One region of the Streptomyces sp. CA-294286 genome, then DNA from elsewhere that is predicted to be linked to it. Evidence: predicted binding sites of a transcription regulator. Region 1 holds the regulator's gene; the other holds the start of a gene.
The links. The regulator HspR, encoded in region 1, represses chaperone genes until heat shock. The targets are predictions, from matches to a motif close to TTGAGNNNNNNNNNCTCAA.

Region 1 (3,400 bases):
AGCGGTGCCCCCGAGGAGGGGTAGCACCGTACTTGGGAGTCCGAGAGGAGGGACGTCGAGGAAATGAGCACGAAGGACTTCGTCGAGAAGGACTACTACAAGGTTCTCGGCGTCCCCAAGGACGCCACCGAGGCCGAGATCAAGAAGGCGTACCGGAAGCTCGCCCGCGAGTTCCACCCGGACGCCAACAAGGGCAACGCCGAGGCCGAGGACCGCTTCAAGGAGATCTCCGAGGCGAACGACGTCCTCGGTGACGCCAAGAAGCGCAAGGAGTACGACGAGGCGCGCGCCCTCTTCGGGAACGGCGGCTTCGCCGCCCGCCCTGGGGCGGCCGGCGGCGGCTCGTTCAACTTCGACCTCGGTGACCTCTTCGGCGGCGCGGCCGGCGGCGGCGCCCAGCCCGGTGGTTTCGGCGGTGGCATAGGGGACGTCTTCGGCGGCCTCTTCAACCGGGGCGGCACGGGGACGCGCACCCAGCCCCGCCGCGGGCAGGACATCGAATCCGAGGTCACCCTCAGCTTCACCGAAGCGGTGGACGGCGCGACCGTCCCCCTGCGGATGTCCTCCCAGGCCCCCTGCAAGGCGTGCTCGGGCACCGGCGACAAGAACGGCACGCCCCGCGTGTGTCCGACCTGCGTCGGCACCGGGCAGGTCTCGCGCGGCGGCGGTGGCGGATTCTCCCTCACCGACCCCTGCGTGGACTGCAAGGGGCGCGGCCTCATCGCCGAGACCCCGTGCGACATCTGCAAGGGCTCGGGACGCGCCAAGTCCTCGCGCACCATGCAGGTCCGCATTCCCGCCGGGGTGACGGACGGGCAGCGCATCAGGCTCCGCGGCAAGGGCTCCCCCGGTGAACGGGGCGGTCCCGCGGGCGACCTGTACGTCGTCGTGCACGTCGACGCCCACCCGGTCTTCGGCCGAAAGGGCGACAACCTCACCGTCACCGTGCCCGTCACCTTCGTGGAGGCGGCGCTCGGCGGCGAGGTGAAGGTGCCCACCCTCGGCGGCCCGGCCGTCACCCTCAAGCTGCCCGCCGGAACGCCCAACGGGCGCACCATGCGGGCCCGCGGAAAGGGCGCGGTCCGCAAGGACGGCACCCGGGGCGACCTCCTGGTCACCGTCGAGGTCGACGTGCCGACCAAGCTCGGCGACAAGGCCAGGGAAGCCCTGGAGAATTACCGTACGGCCACCGAGGGCGACGACCCGAGGGCCGCACTGTTCCAGGACGCGAAGGGAGCGTAGGAGAGCGATGGACGGCCGACGACGGAACCCCTACGAGCTGACCGACGAGTCTCCGGTGTACGTCATCTCGGTCGCCGCTCAGCTTTCCGGCCTGCACCCGCAGACCCTGCGCCAGTACGACCGCCTCGGCCTGGTCTCCCCGGACCGCACGGCCGGGCGCGGCCGGCGCTACTCGGCCCGCGACATCGAACTGCTGCGCACCGTGCAGCAGTTGTCGCAGGACGAGGGCATCAACCTGGCCGGCATCAAACGCATCATCGAGCTGGAGAACCAGGTCGCCGCCCTCCAGGCCCGCGTCGCCGAACTCTCGACGGCGGTGGACGGCGCGGCCGCCGCCCTCCAGCAGCGCGAGGCCCAGGTCCACGCCTCGTACCGGCGTGACCTGGTCCCGTACCAGGACGTCCAGCAGGCGGGCGCGCTGGTGGTGTGGCGGCCGAAGCGGCCGCGGGACTGACCGGCCGCGTACGGGCCGGCGACACGTGGGGCGGGAAGGCACTCCGGTGCCTTCCCGCCCCACGTCGTCGTTCGTAGGCGGCCGGCTGCCGGGCCGCTCAGGGAATCAGCTCCGCGATCACGTCGATCAGCGTGACCCACATCGGCTGACCGCCGGTGCCGTACGCGGCGGCGAGGGCGTAGCCGAGGGACGCGTCGACGGGCCGCGGGTCGGCGTCCGGGTGCCACTCCACGAGGACCGTCTCGTCGCCGTCGGCGGTGAAGTCGGCGAGGTGCCTGCCGTCGCGGGTGAAGCGGCTGGTGGCGAGGGAGGTGGGGGTGAGACGGTAGCGGGCCCCGTCGTGGGTGGCGTCCACCTTGTACGTGGAGCGGCGGATGCGGCCCTTGCCGGGGCGGATCCCGGCCGGAACGCCGTCCACGGAGAGGGTCAGCTCGGCGGCGGCCCGGGTGCCGATCGCAACGTGCGGATCGGGCCGTGCCGCGCCGGGGTCGCGGACGAGGACGGTCCGGGGGATCGCGGAGCCCGACACGGTGACGCGGGCGTGCGTGGCGACGGTGACCGTCACGGCCCCGAAGAGCGAGTCCGCCAGGGGCGGACGGACGGCCTCCGGCGCCCCGGGGCCCTTGGTGAGGTCCACCGGCTGCGCGGCGGTCGTGGACGGGGTGCGCTCGGTCATGCCGTGCCTTCGGGGCGGGGGCGGACGGTTCACCGGGGAAGACCGCGACGGGGCCCGCCGGGTTGCGCGGGCGGCGGACTTCTCGCAGATCGGCGGCATCAGGGGGGCACGCGCCGGGTGTCCTGCGCCACGCGCCGGGTGCCGGTCGTCACGCGTCACGCGTCACGCGTCACGCGTCAGGTGTCAGGTGTCAGGTGTCGAGGATGCCGGACCTGGCGATGAGGTAGCCGAGCTGGGCGCGGTTGCTGGTGCCGCCGAGGGCGGCGGCGAGCTTGGCGATGTGGGCGCGGCAGGTCCGGACGTTCAGGCCGAGGCGCTGCGCGATCTCCTCGTCGACGAGACCCTGGACGAGGAGGCGGGCGATGGAGCGGCGGATGGCGGTCAGGCCGTCGGGGGAGGCGGGCTCCGGGAGGGGTTCGTCGAGGGGGACGGCGTGCTGCCAGAAGCGTTCGAAGGCGGAGATCAGGTACCCGACGAGATCAGGGTCCCGCAGGTGCAGGGCGGTCTGCGCGTCCGGTGTGACGGCGAGGAACGCCTCCGTGCGGTCGAAGACGAGGAGCCGGGGGACGAGTTCCTCCACGGTGCGCAGCTCGACCTGGATGTCCGGCAGACGGTCGAGGTAGGCGCGTGTGCCGTAGCTGTGCCGGACGGTGTGCTGGTAGAGCGTGCGCATGCGCAGTCCCCGGTGGGCCAGGAGGTGGGTTCTCTCCAGGGCCTGGGCCAGCGCCTGTTCCGGCCGGGCCCCGCCGGGCTGGACCGTCCTGACCTCCGTGCGGCATGCCACGCACGCCAGGTCGAGGGCGGCGTTGATCCGCGCGAGCCCTTCCAGGACGGTGATCGCGGGTGGTGGATCCGGGATCAAGGGACTTCCGTTCTGCGAAAGGATGCGGGTGCGGCTATACGTCGAGGATGTTCGACTGCGCGATGAGATAGCCGAGTTGCGCGCGGCTCCTGCTGCCGAGGGCGGACGCCAGCTTGGCGATGTGGGCACGGCAGGTCCGGACGTTCATGCCGAGGCGGCGGGCGAT
Region 2 (3,400 bases), 1.1 Mb from region 1:
GGGCGGCCAGCGGGACCATCACCGGGCCGCGGAACTCCGCGTCCACCTCCTGCGGACGCAGGGCGAAACCGGCGTGCCACTCCACCCCGGTCCCCGACCGTGCGGCGAGTTCCGCGAGCAGCCGGCCGGTCTCCGTACCGTCGAAGGACGGGTCCAGTACGAGGGCTTCGGCGTCCTCCGCGAGGGAGAGCGGTCCGTGCACCTGGGCCTCGACGTACGCGTCGAGGGAGCGGCCGGGGGAGACGGGCGCGGCGGCGTGCGGCAGCGCGCGGACGAGGTCGGCGGCGTCGGGCTGTTCCGCGAGCAGGGCGGCCAGGACCGGCGCGAAGGAGTCGGCGGTGCCGACGTGCGCGGGGCCCAGGTGGCTGTCGTGGTGGCAGAACGTGGCGCGCGCGTTCACCGCCGAGCGCAGCCGCACGTGGCAGGAGCCGAAGCGGGGGGCGGCGCCGTCCGGGTGCTGACGCAGGTTGAGCGCGCCGTACTTGGGGCGCTCCGCGGGGCGCACCCCGGCCGCGTGGTACGCCCCGCCGAACAGGGCCTCCTCCCAGCCGTCGCGCAGCCCGCCGGGGAAGGCGGTGCGGCTGCCGTTGGACAGGCCCGTCTCGTACTGGCTGCGGTAGACGCCGTCGTCGGCGAGCGAGGCGGCGAGGGTGCGGCCGTCGGCGAGGAGCCGGTCGGGGTGGAAGTTGAGGGTGATGCGGGCGTGGTCGCGGACCGTGACGAGGAGCTCGGCGGCGTCCGGCGGAAGGGCCCCGGGCGGTGGGGCGTCGGCCCGTGCCACGCCCCGGACGTGCCGGAGGGCGGCCCGCTGGGCGTCCGTGAGCCGGGCGGGTGCGGGGCTGCCGGTGGCGTCGCTCGTGTGCGCGGTGGTGGCCAAGGCGTTGCTTCCCCCGGGGGGGCGGCCGATACCGGCGCGCCCGTTCAGTGTCCGTCGGTTTCCGCGACCCTACGGAACACGCCGGTCAGCGGCGAGACCTTTTCCCAGCCCAGGGTGGTGTACAGGGCGTGGCCGTCGTCCGTGGCGCCCAGCACGCCGCCCCGGGCGCCCTGTTCGGCGGCGTACGCCTGGAGGGTGCGCATCAGCAGGGTGCCGAGACCCCGGCGGCGGTGGGCCCGGCCGGTCTCGACCTGGTCGACGACCGCCGTTCCTCCGGTGACCGCGACCTGGCCCCGGGCGCCCAGGCTGCCGTCGGCGGCCAGGATCAGGACGCGGGTCAGCCCGGCCCGGGTCCAGCTGCGGCGGAGGTAGCCGGTGGGGACGTCGGGGGCGGCGGCGTGCCCGGTCAGCGGCAGGGTCATGAGGTGGCCGGGGGTGTCGTACTCCCAGCCGTCGACCATCCACGGGGCCACCACCTCGGGCGGCTCCAGGAACTTGATCCAGGTGCCGGGGGCGGCTTCCGCGTTCAGGAGCTTGCGGACGGCGGCCCCGTCCTGCGCGGAACCGTCGAGGAGGACGTGCCGGGTGACCGCGTTCGGCAGCCCGATGTCGATCGTCACGCCCCAGGGCTGCGGAACGGGGGCCGCGGCCCCGCGGGAGAGAGCCCAGCCCTCGGTCCAGGCGCGGGCGGCGTCGTTGACGGTGGCGAAAGCCATCGCGGTCCTCCATGTGTAATAGATGATCGTCGCTATGGATCATTACATCCGCGAGGTTGTCCCGCCGTCGAGCGCTGATCGCTCAGAGCGAACACGGATCGGGGAACACTGGGGAGCTCATATGCATTGAGTCCATACAGCTCAACTTCACTGCCCAAGGGGAGATCATGGCATCGACGTCCACACCGCTCACCCTGCCCGTGCTGCCGCTCGACGACGAGGTCGTGCTGCCCGGGATGGTGGTGCCGCTGGACCTGTCCGACACCGACGTACGTGCCGCGGTGGAGGCCGCGCAGGCCGCCGCGCACGCCAGTACCAGCAAGCCACAGGTGCTCCTTGTTCCGCGCGTCGACGGCGTCTACGCCAGCACCGGCGTCCTCGGCACCGTCGAGCAGGTCGGACGGCTGTCCGACGGCGACCCCGGCGCCCTCATCCGGGCCCGCGGCCGGGTGCGGATCGGGGCGGGCACGACCGGCCCCGGCGCCGCCCTGTGGGTGGAGGGGACCCGGATCGACGAGGCCGACCCCGACCCGGTCCCCGGCGCGGTCGCCGAACTGGTCAAGGAGTACAAGGCCCTCGCCACCACCTGGCTGAAGAAGCGCGGGGCCTGGCAGGTCGTGGACCGGGTGCAGCAGATCGAAGGGGTCTCCGCGCTGGCCGACAACTCCGGGTACTCGCCCTTCCTCACCACCGCCCAGAAGGTGGAACTCCTGGAGACCGCCGACCCGGTGGCCCGGCTGCGCCTGGCGCTGGCCGCCCTCAGCGAGCACCTGGCCGAGCAGGACGTCGCCGAGACCATCGCCAAGGACGTCCAGGAGGGCGTGGACAAGCAGCAGCGCGAGTTCCTGCTGCGCAAGCAGCTCGACGCCGTGCGCAAGGAACTGCGCGACCTGAACGGTGAGAGCGAGGGCGAGGAGTCCGACGACTACCGCGCCCGCGTGGAGGCCGCCGACCTGCCCGAGAAGGTGCGCGAGGCCGCCCTCAAGGAGGTCGAGAAGCTGGAACGGTCCAGCGACCAGTCCCCCGAGGGCTCCTGGATCCGCACCTGGCTCGACACCGTGCTGGAACTGCCGTGGAACGAGCACACCGAGGACCAGTACGACATCAAGGGCGCCAAGGAGATCCTGGACGCCGAGCACGCGGGCCTCGACGACGTCAAGGAGCGCATCACCGAGTACCTCGCGGTGCGCAAGCGCCGCGCGGACCGCGGGCTGGGCGTCGTCGGCGGGCGGCGCGGCGGCGCGGTGCTGGCGCTGGTCGGCCCGCCCGGCGTGGGCAAGACCTCGCTCGGCGAGTCCGTCGCGCACGCCATGGGCCGCAAGTTCGTGCGGGTCGCCCTCGGCGGCGTACGGGACGAGGCAGAGATCCGGGGGCACCGGCGCACGTACGTCGGCGCGCTGCCCGGCCGTATCGTGCGCGCCATCAAGGAGGCCGGGTCCATGAACCCGGTCGTTCTCCTCGACGAGATCGACAAGGTCGGCTCCGACTTCCGCGGCGACCCGGCGGCGGCCCTGCTGGAGGTGCTGGACCCGGCCCAGAACCACACCTTCCGGGACCACTACCTGGAGGTCGAACTGGACCTGTCGGACGTGGTGTTCCTGGCCACCGCCAACGTCCTCGAAGCGATTCCCGAGGCGCTGCTCGACCGTATGGAACTGGTCCGGCTCGACGGCTACACCGAGGACGAGAAGGTCGTCATCGCCCGCGACCACCTCCTTCCGCGCCAGCTCGACCGGGCCGGCCTGGAGCCCGGCGAGGTCATCCTCGACGAGTCCGCCCTGCGCAAGCTGGCGGGGGAGTACACCCG

Region 2: the regulator HspR is predicted to act here: its motif matches at 1,720-1,738, upstream of lon (endopeptidase La).

What each region holds. Positions count from the first base shown of each region.
Region 1 covers NZ_CP192005.1:2,634,639-2,638,038, reverse strand. The annotation lists gene grpE (nucleotide exchange factor GrpE) at 1-24, shown strand, start outside; gene dnaJ (molecular chaperone DnaJ) at 64-1,242, shown strand; gene ACQPZG_RS16435 (heat shock protein transcriptional repressor HspR) at 1,250-1,696, shown strand; gene ACQPZG_RS16430 (hypothetical protein) at 1,794-2,372, opposite strand; gene ACQPZG_RS16425 (helix-turn-helix transcriptional regulator) at 2,563-3,234, opposite strand; gene ACQPZG_RS16420 (helix-turn-helix transcriptional regulator) at 3,269-3,400, opposite strand, start outside.
Region 2 covers NZ_CP192005.1:1,558,602-1,562,001, reverse strand. The annotation lists gene ACQPZG_RS11440 (DUF3626 domain-containing protein) at 1-877, opposite strand, end outside; gene ACQPZG_RS11435 (N-acetyltransferase family protein) at 922-1,593, opposite strand; gene lon (endopeptidase La) at 1,761-3,400, shown strand, end outside.